DNA from 2 places in the Erwinia wuhanensis genome. Region 1 is predicted to be linked to the other one. Evidence: riboswitches for the same ligand, from Rfam matches in the RefSeq annotation. Region 1 holds a riboswitch; the other holds the start of a gene.
The links. A riboswitch is a leader RNA that binds a small molecule or an ion and turns the genes downstream of it on or off. The one in region 1 is predicted to bind thiamine pyrophosphate.
Positions count from the first base shown of each region.

Region 2: it holds a riboswitch for thiamine pyrophosphate, as region 1 does, so the genes downstream of both, thiM (hydroxyethylthiazole kinase) here and QZH36_RS02050 (TenA family protein) in region 1, are expected to answer to the same signal.

Region 1 covers NZ_JAUJUH010000001.1:451,343-456,870, reverse strand. The annotation lists gene QZH36_RS02070 (diguanylate phosphodiesterase) at 1-146, opposite strand, end outside; gene QZH36_RS02065 (ABC transporter substrate-binding protein) at 261-1,193, opposite strand; gene QZH36_RS02060 (ABC transporter permease) at 1,213-1,959, opposite strand; gene QZH36_RS02055 (ABC transporter ATP-binding protein) at 1,956-2,675, opposite strand; gene QZH36_RS02050 (TenA family protein) at 2,672-3,358, opposite strand; TPP riboswitch at 3,404-3,506, opposite strand; gene QZH36_RS02045 (FdhF/YdeP family oxidoreductase) at 3,688-5,528, shown strand, end outside.
Region 2 covers NZ_JAUJUH010000005.1:212,272-217,799, reverse strand. The annotation lists gene apbC (iron-sulfur cluster carrier protein ApbC) at 1-165, shown strand, start outside; gene QZH36_RS13830 (GNAT family N-acetyltransferase) at 261-683, opposite strand; gene QZH36_RS13825 (hypothetical protein) at 680-940, opposite strand; gene QZH36_RS13820 (hypothetical protein) at 1,068-1,301, opposite strand; TPP riboswitch at 1,485-1,581, shown strand; gene thiM (hydroxyethylthiazole kinase) at 1,614-2,399, shown strand; gene thiD (bifunctional hydroxymethylpyrimidine kinase/phosphomethylpyrimidine kinase) at 2,396-3,193, shown strand; gene QZH36_RS13805 (GntR family transcriptional regulator) at 3,363-4,049, opposite strand; gene QZH36_RS13800 (mannitol dehydrogenase family protein) at 4,155-5,528, opposite strand, start outside.

The DNA.
Region 1 (5,528 bases):
TGGAAAAAGTGGGTGCCGTTGAACAATAAAATGCCCGTCACACTGTGTGATTCGTTGACCTGATTGGCTTGTTCGGCCAGTTTCCCCAACGTCTTATACGCGACGTCATCGGAAATATGGCTACGATAGATGATGGTTGACAGCATGGGGGCTTCCAGATTTTTCGCTATTTTATGCATACCTTACCAGATGCCTTTGCGGTGTTGTCCAGCGCAATTTGAAATCGATTAAAATTCAGCTTGTGGCGTCAGCCCGCGAGCTTACTGGATTTCGACGACGTAGTCGTTAACCGGCGTAATTTTTTTAATCAGCCCATGGTTAAAAAGAAAAGTTTCATACTGCCGATAGCGCTGGCGATCCAGGCGGGCCGGGTCGCGGGCAAACAGCGGCAGCGTTTTTACCCATGCCTGTCTGTTCAGCCCGGTGTTCAGCTCAGGATGCAATTTAGCGAATGCCCGCCAGCTTTCTTCAGGATGGGCCTGCAAGTAGTCGTTGCCCTGCTTGAGCGCTATCAGGAACTTTTTGATAGCGGGTTTGTTCAGGCTATCGCGATTCGCCACCAGAATTAGCTCATCATAGGCCGGCACGCCGTAGTCCTCGACGTTGAACACCACGGGATCTTTGCCCTGAAGCTTCACTTCCAGCGCTTCAATATTACGGTAGCCGCCGATGACCGCATCAACTTTGCCGGTCAGCAACGCGCTGGTCAGCTGAAAATTGACGTTAACCAGCTTAACGTCGCTGAGTTGCCGCTGGTCGTGCTGCAGCATAGCGGCGAGCGTGGCCTGTTCGATGCCGCTGACGGAATACCCCACCGTTTTCCCTTGCAGGTCTGCCGGAGAATGCACGCTTTTATCAAGCGTAATCAGCGTGTTGAGCGGGGAATCAATCAGCGTGCCGACGCGTACCAGCGGTAAGCCCTGGTCGGCAAAAAAGTGCAGCTGTGGCTGATAGGTCACCGCCAGATCCACCTTACCGGCCGCGACCAGACGTGGCGGCAACGCCGGATCGGAAGGCGGAATAATCGTCACATCCAGCCCCTGAGCCTTAAACGCGCCAGTCTGCTGCGCCACCATAATCGGCGCGTGATCGGGATTAACATACCAGTCCAGCATCAGCGTCAGCTTTTGCGCCGCGCTGGTGAAAGGAGATAACGTTGCTACCACCAGCCCACAAACTAAAGCTTTTTTCATTATCTTGTCCTTACGGTGATTAACGCTCCGGCGACCAGCGGATCAGGCGGCGCAGCAGGATATCGGTACTCAGCCAGAGCGCAATCGTCATGGCTACCAGCACAAACAGGGCGGCGAAGCAGAGATCGCTCTGCATTCGCGCGTTAGCATTCAGCATTACAAACCCCAATCCTTCGGCGGAGCCCACCCATTCGCCGACAATCGCACCAATGGGCGCGACGGCGACCGCCATCCGCAGCCCTGAGCCAAAGGCCGGCAGCGCCGCCATCAGCCGCACATGCCGCAGCTGCGAAGCGGAAGAGGCACCCATCGTGCGCGCCAGATCCAGATAGTCCTGTTCGACCCGCCGTAAGCCATCAAAAAAAGCGGAGGCAACCGGGAAAAAAATCACCAGGATCGCCATCACAATTTTGGCGCTGATGCCGAAGCCAAACCAGAGCACCAGCAGCGGCGCCAGCGCAAACACGGGGATCGCCTGGCTGGTCAATACCAGCGGCATCAGCCAGCGTTGCAGGCCGGGCGAAAAGGTCATCAGCAGCGCCAGCAGGGCGCCGAGCAGCACGCCCGCGATAAGCCCGCCGGCGATTTCAGTAGCGGTAATAAGCGTGTGGTAAGCGAGATAGCCAGCGTTATCCCGCATAGCCGCAGCCACGGCGATGGGCGAGGGCAACAGAAAAGCCGGGATGCTGCCAGGCGTGGCCAGCTGCCACAGCGCCATCAGCCCGACAAATACCGTGACGCCACGGCGTATCGTTGCTGCATTCATGCCATGTCCTCTGTCAGCTGGCGCATAAGCTGCGCCTGGCTACGCAATAAATTGGGATCGTCGGGCGCTCGCGGCGGCTGACCAGCCAGCTCAGGAAGCTCGCTAAGCCCGGCAGCAGAAAGGATCAGCAGGCGATGACTGAGGCGACAGGCTTCTACTGGATCGTGCGTAATCAGCAGCACGGTGCAGTCGGCCAGCAGCTCTGCGGCCAGCGCCTGAATTTGGGCGCGGGTAATGGCATCAAGAGCGGAAAAGGGTTCATCCATTAGCACAATGGGCCGTCGCTCGTACAAGGTCCGGGCGAGCGCGACACGCTGACGCATCCCGCCCGACAGCGTGGCGGGCAGCGCGCCGGCATTGCCAGCCAGGCCCACGCGTTCAAGCAGATGTTCTGCCCATTGTCTGTCAGCTTTCTCGCCGCGTAAACGCGCACCCAGCGCGACATTGTCGATCGCGCTAAGCCACGGATAGAGCAGATCCCGCTGTCCCATCCAGGCGATGCGTCCGGCAACCGGCAGCCCATCGCTACCCAGCACCGATCCTGTCGAGGGTGCAAGCAGCCCCGCAATGATCTTCAGCAGGCTGCTTTTACCGACGCCGCTGGGGCCAAGCAGAGAAGTAAAGCGGCCACCTGCCAGCGTAAAGCTCAGCTGCTTAAATAACGTACGATCGCTAAAATGCAGGCTGACCGCCTTCACCTCTATACCCGGCGTCATCGCGCTTCCGGCGTAGCGCAGGCAGCATCAAGCCCCATCTGCCAGAATGCCGTTTCCAGCCGTGTCGCGGTGGCGAATATTCCCGCCAGCGCCTCAAAGCGGCTCGCGCCGCCGCGCTGGGCGGCCAGGTTTTCAAACAGCGTCAGCGAAGCCTGCACGCCGCTCAGGTAAAGCGGAGCGCCATAGTTTTCAATCCACGGCGCGTAGGGATTGCCGGTCAATACGGTTTGCGTATCGTTCAGCAAGCCGACGCCGATCTCGGCATAGCCAGCCACGCAGGGCATTAGGGCGGTCAACAGATCGAGCGCGTCGCCCGCGTGACCAATATCCAGCACATAGCGGGTATAATTTAGCGTTTCTGGCGCCTCGGTTTCCGTCGCCATCGCCTTCCCGGTCAGGCCCCACTGCGCGCAGTAGCGCACGTGGAGCGGCAGTTCGTCGACGATGGCGTTCAGCGAGCGGATTGCCGCACGCATCTCCGGCAGCGTTTGAAATTTGCTGACCAGCAGCGCGTAGGCGCGGGCAAAATGGATAAGGAACAGATAGTCCTGGATAAGGTAACGGCGAAAAGCCGACGCAGGCAGGGTGCCGTCAGCCAGCTGGCGAACAAAAGGGTGATGGATATAGTGCAGCCAGCGATCGCCGGTCTGTTGACGCAGCCGTCCGTAGAAACCGTCAAACACGGAACCTCCTCAATACTTGAGATCCGGTCAGGCGCGGGAACGTGCGTTATCTGGCTCAGCCGTCCCTTCGCTGGCATGACCCAGATCAGGTTCAAAGGGTTCGGCTTGCGCCATCTCAGCCCGTAACAGGACACCCCTCGGTGCGTATTGTTATACGGTATTTACTTTCTGTTTACAATGCGCAGGCTCAGCACCATTGTGGATTCAGGTCGCTGGCCGCTATGGGTTATTAATAGCGCCATTCGGTAACATTCTGAAAGCAAAAAACCGGTCGGAAGCCGCATGCTGTTCTAAGCTAAAAACTGGTTTGTAATGTGATGCGGAGTCGTATGAAACAACAAAATAAGACTATTGGAATAGCGCCTTACGGTGGTTCAGCGGGGGGTTGGGGAGCGTTAAAGGCCGTTGCCGACGCGATCCGCGGCCAGATGTCGGTCAAACAGGACGTGATCGCGTTGTTTAAAGTCAACCAGCCGCAGGGCTTCGATTGTCCCGGCTGCGCGTGGCCCGATCCTCAGCACGGTTCCTCCTTTGAATTTTGCGAAAATGGCGCCAAGGCCGTTTCCTGGGAAGCCACCAGCAAGCGCACCACGCCGGAATTTTTCTCTGCCCATACCGTCAGTGAGCTTTGGCAACGCAACGCTTTTGAGCTGGAAGGCGAAGGCCGTCTGACTCACCCGATGAAATACGATGCGGCCACCGATACCTATCAGCCTATAGAATGGGAAACTGCCTTCCGTGAAATCGGCGAAAAGCTGCAAAGCTACGAAGATCCGGATAGCGTGGAGTTCTATACCTCAGGCCGCGCTTCTAACGAAGCAGCGTTTCTCTGGCAGCTGTTCGCGCGCGAATACGGCACTAATAATTTCCCGGATTGCTCCAATATGTGCCATGAGCCGACCAGCGTCGGCCTGCCGCAGTCCATCGGCATAGGCAAAGGCACCATCGAACTGGAAGATTTCGATCACTGCGATCTGGTGCTGTGTATCGGCCATAACCCCGGCACTAATCATCCACGCATGCTGGGTACGCTACGTGAAGTCTCCAAACGCGGCGCAACCATCGTGGCGATCAATCCGCTGCGGGAAAGAGGGCTTGAACGCTTTACCTCTCCGCAAAGCCCGGTAGAAATGCTGTCGCTCAGCTCCACCACGCTCGCTTCTACCTATTACAAAGTGCGCGTTGGCGGCGATGCCGCCATGCTGAAAGGCGTGATGAAGTGTCTGCTGGTGATGCACGAGCGGGCGCTGGCGGCCGGAGAGCCCGGCGTGCTGGACGAAAGCTTTATCAGCGAACATACCGAAGGTTTTGACGCCCTGAAGGCGGACCTGGATGCCACCGACTGGCCGCATATTCTGAAAGTCTCCGGTATGACGTTTGAAGAGATCCAGAATATTGCCCACCTGTATGCCAAAGCAGAAAGAACCATTATCTGTTACGGCATGGGTATCACCCAGCACCAGTACGGCACGCAAAATGTACAGCAAATCGCTAACCTGCTGTTGATGCGTGGCAATATCGGCAAGAAAGGCGCGGGCATCTGCCCACTGCGCGGCCACTCTAACGTACAGGGCGATCGTACCGTCGGCATTACTGAAATCCCGCCGCAGTCGCTGCTGGACAACCTGGAAAAAGTGTTTGGCTTTAAGCCGCCGCAGAAACATGGACACGGTGCGGTGCAGGCTATTCAGGCGATCCGCGACGGCCACTCCAAAGCACTGCTTTGCCTGGGCGGCAACCTGGCGGAGGCGATCTCCGATCCGCAGCAAACCTTCGAGGCGATGCGCAAGCTGGATCTGGTGGTGCATATGGCGACCAAGCTGAACCGCTCGCATCTGCTGTTGGGCAAACATAACTATCTGCTGCCGGTGCTTGGCCGAACCGAAATCGACAGGCAGGCATCGGGCGAGCAGAGCGTGACCGTGGAAGATTCCATGTCGATGGTGCACGCCTCGCGCGGCTCGCTGAAGCCCGCTTCGGAATGGCTGAAGTCGGAGCCGGCCATCGTAGCGGGTCTGGCGAAAGCCACGCTGCCCAACACTAAGGTGAACTGGGACAGAATGATCGGCGACTACAGCTTTATCCGCCAGGCTATCGAAGCCGTTTTCCCGGCCTTTGAGGATTTTAACCGCAAGATCCTACAGCCGGGCGGCTTCCGTCTTTACAACGC
Region 2 (5,528 bases), on a different contig from region 1:
CACATCACGCTGCGCGAGGATCTGGACGACGGAATGCCGACGGTGGTGCGCCGTCCCGACAGCGAATTTACCTGGCTGTATCGCCAGCTGGCAGGCCAGGTCGCCGCACAGCTCTACTGGGATGGCGAAGTGATCCCGGACGATATCGCTTTCCGCGTAGTCTGACGGCAACTCGGCTTTGCTGCTGCAAAACGACAGGGCGCCGCCAGGCTTTTAAGTTTGTCAGTAACCCGGCGGGCGCATCATGCGCCCGTTTTCTTTTACAGCACGTAGTGCAGCAGCAGGTATTCTCCCTGGTCGCCTTCGCCGCTGCTGATAACCTGCCAGCCGTGACGCTGATAAAAAGCCAGCGCCCGGTCGTTTGCCTTAAGGCACTTTAGCGCGCCGGTCGAGGTGAAGCCTGCCTGCACCGCCTCCAGCAGCTCGCTGCCAATACCCTGACCCTGACACGCCGGGTCGACAAATAAACTGTGCAAAAAATTATCGGCGGGCAGCAGCGCGGCAAAGCCCGTGCGGTGGCCGTCATGCTCGGCGACCAGGATGCGTTCGCCCAGCGTCACGCGGTCGAAATCCTCCAGCTGCCAGTCGCTGCCGTCAAGCCAGTGCCAGTTCGCCTTGCGGGCGGCCAGAAACAGCGTGCGCAGAAAAGGGCGGTCGGCTTCGGTAAAGGCGCGTACCGTCATCCGTTTTCTCCCCAGACGGGCTTTACGTGTCTTTCGCCCTCAATGCCCGTGCCGCGATAGTCATAGTCGATTTTGCCCGCTTCAAAAAGCTGATCCAGCAGGCGGAAATTGTCCGGGGGCGTAACGTTACAGCGGCTATTCAGCACGGTATCCTGAATGGTAAAGGCACGATCGCCGCGCGCTATCTGTTGCAGATAGTGCAGCATTTGCAGCGCCGCGACGCTGATGCCGTATTGTTCATTAAGCGGTCTTGTCATCTTACTTCTCGTCAGGACAGGAATGGCGTTCAGATTAGCGAATGGGCGGACTTTATCAAAAGCCGCTACGGGATCGGAGAGTATGACGCAAAAATTCCCGGCGGCAAAAGAGGCCGCCGGAAAATAATCAGAAATTCACCGTCACGCCGCCAGCCAGCAGCCAGTCGTTGGCGCCTTCCTGTTGCAGCCTGCGCTGATGGTTGAGGCGGGTAGAGAAAGAAACGTTGTCGGTAACGGCCAGCCTGGCCTCCGCTTGCACGGCCAGCGCATCGCCGCCGTTGCCGGTACGGAAGGCGTCACGGTTGTGGCCATCGCTAACGGTTACTTTGTCCTGGCCTGCCGGACGATGAAGCCAGTGCATGTCCATGCCCAGATGCAGGGTGCCAGGGACTATCGGCAGCGTGTAATCCCAGGCCAGGCCGCCAATCCATGCCGTCCGCCGCTGCTGCTGCTGGCGCTGGCAGCAGTGTAAACCCTGGCGCTATCTGCGTTAGCAAGCCGTTCCGCGCTTGCGTAAAACAGCGCGTTTCCCTATGCTGGCAAGCACTACGACTCGGGGTGCCCTTCCTTGTGAAGGCTGAGAAATACCCGTTGAACCTGAACTGGATAATGCCAGCGGAGGGAAGTCAGATGCTTTATCGCATCGCCTTCTTGATCGCCGGTTGGGAGCGCTATGATCCAACCTACTCACTATACGGCCAGCCCGGCCGCGTCTCTTGCTCTGTTCCGCCAGCGGTCGCCGCTGGTTCACTGCCTGACCAATGATGTGGTACAAAGCCTGACGGCTAACGTGCTGCTGGCGCTGGACGCGTCGCCCGCGATGGTGACTGAACCTGTGGAAGCGGCACAGTTCAGCGCTATTGCGGATGCCGTGCTGATCAACGTCGGCACGCTGACCGCTGCACGTAGCGAAGCGATGCTTGCCGCGGTGCAGGGAGCGACGGCGGCAGGCCGACCGTGGACGCTGGATCCGGTTGCCGTCGGCGCGCTGACTTTTCGCAGCGATTTTTGCCAGCGGCTGCTGGCATTCCGTCCTGCCGCCATTCGCGGCAACGCCTCTGAAATTATGGCGCTGGCCCGACAGGCGGTTTCCGGTCGCGGCGTCGACAGCCAGCATCATCCTTCCGCCGCGCTGGAGGCCGCTATTCAGCTGGCGCAGTCCAGCGGCGCGGTGGTTGCCGTGACGGGCGAAACGGATTACGTCACCGATGGACGGCGGCTGCTGGCGGTATCGGGCGGCTCTCCGCTGATGACGCGCGTGGTCGGCACGGGCTGTGCGCTCTCCGCCGTGGTGGCCGCATTTTGCGCACTGCCGGGCGACAGGCTGCTGCATATCGCTGCCGCCTGTCGGGTAATGAGCCAGGCGGGCGAGCAGGCGGCGGCGGCGGCCAACGGGCCGGGCACCTTTGAACCGCTGTTTCTCGATGCGCTCTACCGTCTGTACAAGGAGGCGGTATGAGAGTCAACGCATTGACCATCGCCGGTACGGATCCCAGCGGCGGAGCCGGGATCCAGGCCGATCTGAAAACGTTCTCCGCGCTTGAAGCCTACGGTACCAGCGTGATCACCGCGCTGGTGGCGCAGAACACCTGCGGCGTGCAGGCCGTCTATCCCGTGGCGGCCGATTTTGTTTCGGCCCAGCTAGCCTCGGTATTAAGCGACGTGCGCATCGACAGCGTCAAAATCGGTATGTTGCAGGACAGCGATATTGTGGAGGCGGTAGCAGAAGGGCTGGCAAAGGCGGCGATCCCCTGGCGGGTGTTGGATACGGTGATGCTGGCGAAAAGCGGCGATCCGCTGCTTTCCGGGCGGGCCGTGGCGACGCTGCGGGAAAAACTGCTGCCGCAGGTTTCCATTATCACGCCGAATCTGCCGGAAGCCGCTGCGCTGCTGGAGTGCTCACCGGCCCGCAACGAACAGGAGATGCTGCAACAGGGCAGGGCGCTGCTGGCGCTGGGCTGTCAGGCGGTGCTGATGAAAGGCGGCCACCTGAGCGACAACGAAAGCCCGGACTGGCTGCTGACCCCGGAAGGAGAAGAGCGTTTTACCGCGCCGCGCGTGCCGACTAAAAATACGCACGGCACCGGCTGCACGCTTTCTTCCGCGCTGGCCGCGCTGCGCCCGCGTCATACCAGCTGGCCGGGTACGGTAAGCGCAGCGAAACAGTGGCTGCAGGGCGCATTGCAGCACGCAGATACGCTGGAAGTGGGTAAAGGCATTGGCCCGGTGCATCATTTCTACCGCTGGTGGTAGCGCGCTGGAACGCTATCAGCGGGCAAACTGCTGACGGGCCGGGAGAGGATGATTAGTAGTGCATCGACGAGCGAAAACGTTACGGCTGAACCGGCGCGTGTAGCGGTAGTGATGAGACGCGCGGGTGGAAGGACGCTGACGGCCGGAACCGCTCGCCAGCCCGGCAGGATTACTCCTGTTCAAACCACGCGCCGTTTTGCTCTGCAATCGGCGTGATGGAAAAAATCATCTCCTGCAAATGATGCCGCAGCGCCTGTTCGGCGGCGTCGGCGTCTTTCGCCAGCAGCGCCTGCAGGATCTCTTCATGCTGATTGATCAGGCTTTCCGGCGGCGAAACCTTACTGAGGGTCAGGAAGCGCACGCGATCCATCGTCGCCTTGATATTTTCTACCGTTTCCCATGCCAGCTCACAGTTGATGCTCTGCGCGATAAGGCGGTGGAACTCATCATCCAGCAGCAAAAACGCCTGGCTGTCGTTGCGCTCCGCAGACAGCTTTTGCAGGCGCAAATTATGCTCCAGCCGGGCCAGCGCCTCTGGGGTCGCTTCCGTCGCCGCTCGCCTTATTACCGCCGTTTCCACCGCTTCACGAATAAAACGGCCGTCGGCAACGCGTCGCGCAGAAATCTTGCGCACAAAGGTGCCGCGCTGCGGCAGAATTTGCACCAGATCGGCCTCGGCCAGCTTAATAAAGGCTTCCCGCACCGGCTGGCGCGAGACGCTGAAACGGGCAGAAACCTCTTTTTCAGACAGTAAGGCACCCGGTGAAATCACGCAGGTCACAATATCCTGGCGTAAAAAGCGATAGATTTGCTGATTGACTGGTTCGCTGGCGGTAATGATATAGGCAGTAGACATGCGGCAATTTTCATTTCATTAGTGCGTCGCGAAGCCTGACGCTGGAAACAGCCAGTCTAATCAGCCTGCTGCGCCAGCGCCAGTTCTTTTGCCATTAAGCGGCGGTCAGCCGATAACCTGCCTGACCGTTTCTTTCGCGCCCAACTTCAGTAACAGCGCGTAGTAATGGCCGACTTTTTCGCGGAACAGCGAATTATCGGGCAGATCCTCGCCAAAAACAGCCCGCAGCGAGAGCAGAGCGGCGACGCGCTCATCGCCTTCCTGACTGTCGTTTACCCGCTGCGCCAGCTCCGCACGCAGCGGATCGTTAATGACGATTGGCTTGCCCTGCTCATCCACGCCGCCAACAAAGCGTATCCAGCCTGCCACGCCCAGCGCCAGCAGCGTAAAATCGCTGCCGTTAGCCAGATGCCAGCGAATACTGTCCAGCCAGCGCTGCGGCAGCTTTTGCGTGCCGTCGGTAGCGATCTGATAAGTGCGGTGCTTAATCGCCCGGTTGCGATAACGCGCGATCAGCGAATCCGCATAGGCTGTCAGATCCACATTTTTAGTGCTCAGCGTGGGCGCCTGCTCATCCAGCATCAGGCTGCGGGCGGCCTTGAGGTAGTAAGGATCGTCCATACAGTCGCTGATATGCTCATAGCCAGCCAGATAGCCGAGGTAGGCCAGCAGCGAATGGCTGCCGTTGAGCATCCGCAGCTTCATCTCCTCAAACGGCAGGACGTCCGCCACCAGCTCCGCGCCCGCTTTTTCCCATGCCGGGCGACCATTCACAAAATTATCTTCAATGACCCACTGGAAAAAAGGCTCGCATTCGACGCCCACCGGATCGGCGCAGCCCAGCTTGCGGCTCAGTTCGTCAAAGGCTTCCGGCGTCATGGCGGGCACGATGCGGTCCACCATAGTGGAAGGGAAGGTAAGGTGTTTACGGATATAGTCGGCCAGCGCCGGCTCCTGCTGCTGCGCCAGCTGCGTGATGACGTTGCGCGTTACCCGACCGTTTTCCGGCATATTGTCGCAGGACATCACGCTGAAGGGCGGCAGGCCGAGCGCGCGCCGACGTCTGATGGCCGCCAGCACGATCCCCGGAAAAGAAACAGGCTGCTCAGGATGAGCCAGGTCATGCACAATGGACGGATGCGTCAGGTTTAGCTCGCCGCTGGCAGGCTGGTAGCAGTAGCCTTTTTCCGTGATGGTGGCGGAGACAATCGCCACGTCCGGCTGGCAGAGCGCGGTAATAACGCGCTCGACGCCGTCTTCGCGCGCAAAGAGCGCTTCTTTGACCACGCCAACCACGCGGGTGCGCAGCTCGTCGGCGGTTTTTTCCGTTACGCTGTAGAGACAATCCTGCTCGCGCAGCGCTTTAATCAGATCGCCGCTGTTAAGCTGGCATTCGCAATAGCCCCAGTCGCTTTGCTGCTCGGCGGCCAGCCTGTCGGTACACACGGCCTGATGAGCGCGATGGAAAGCGCCGAAGCC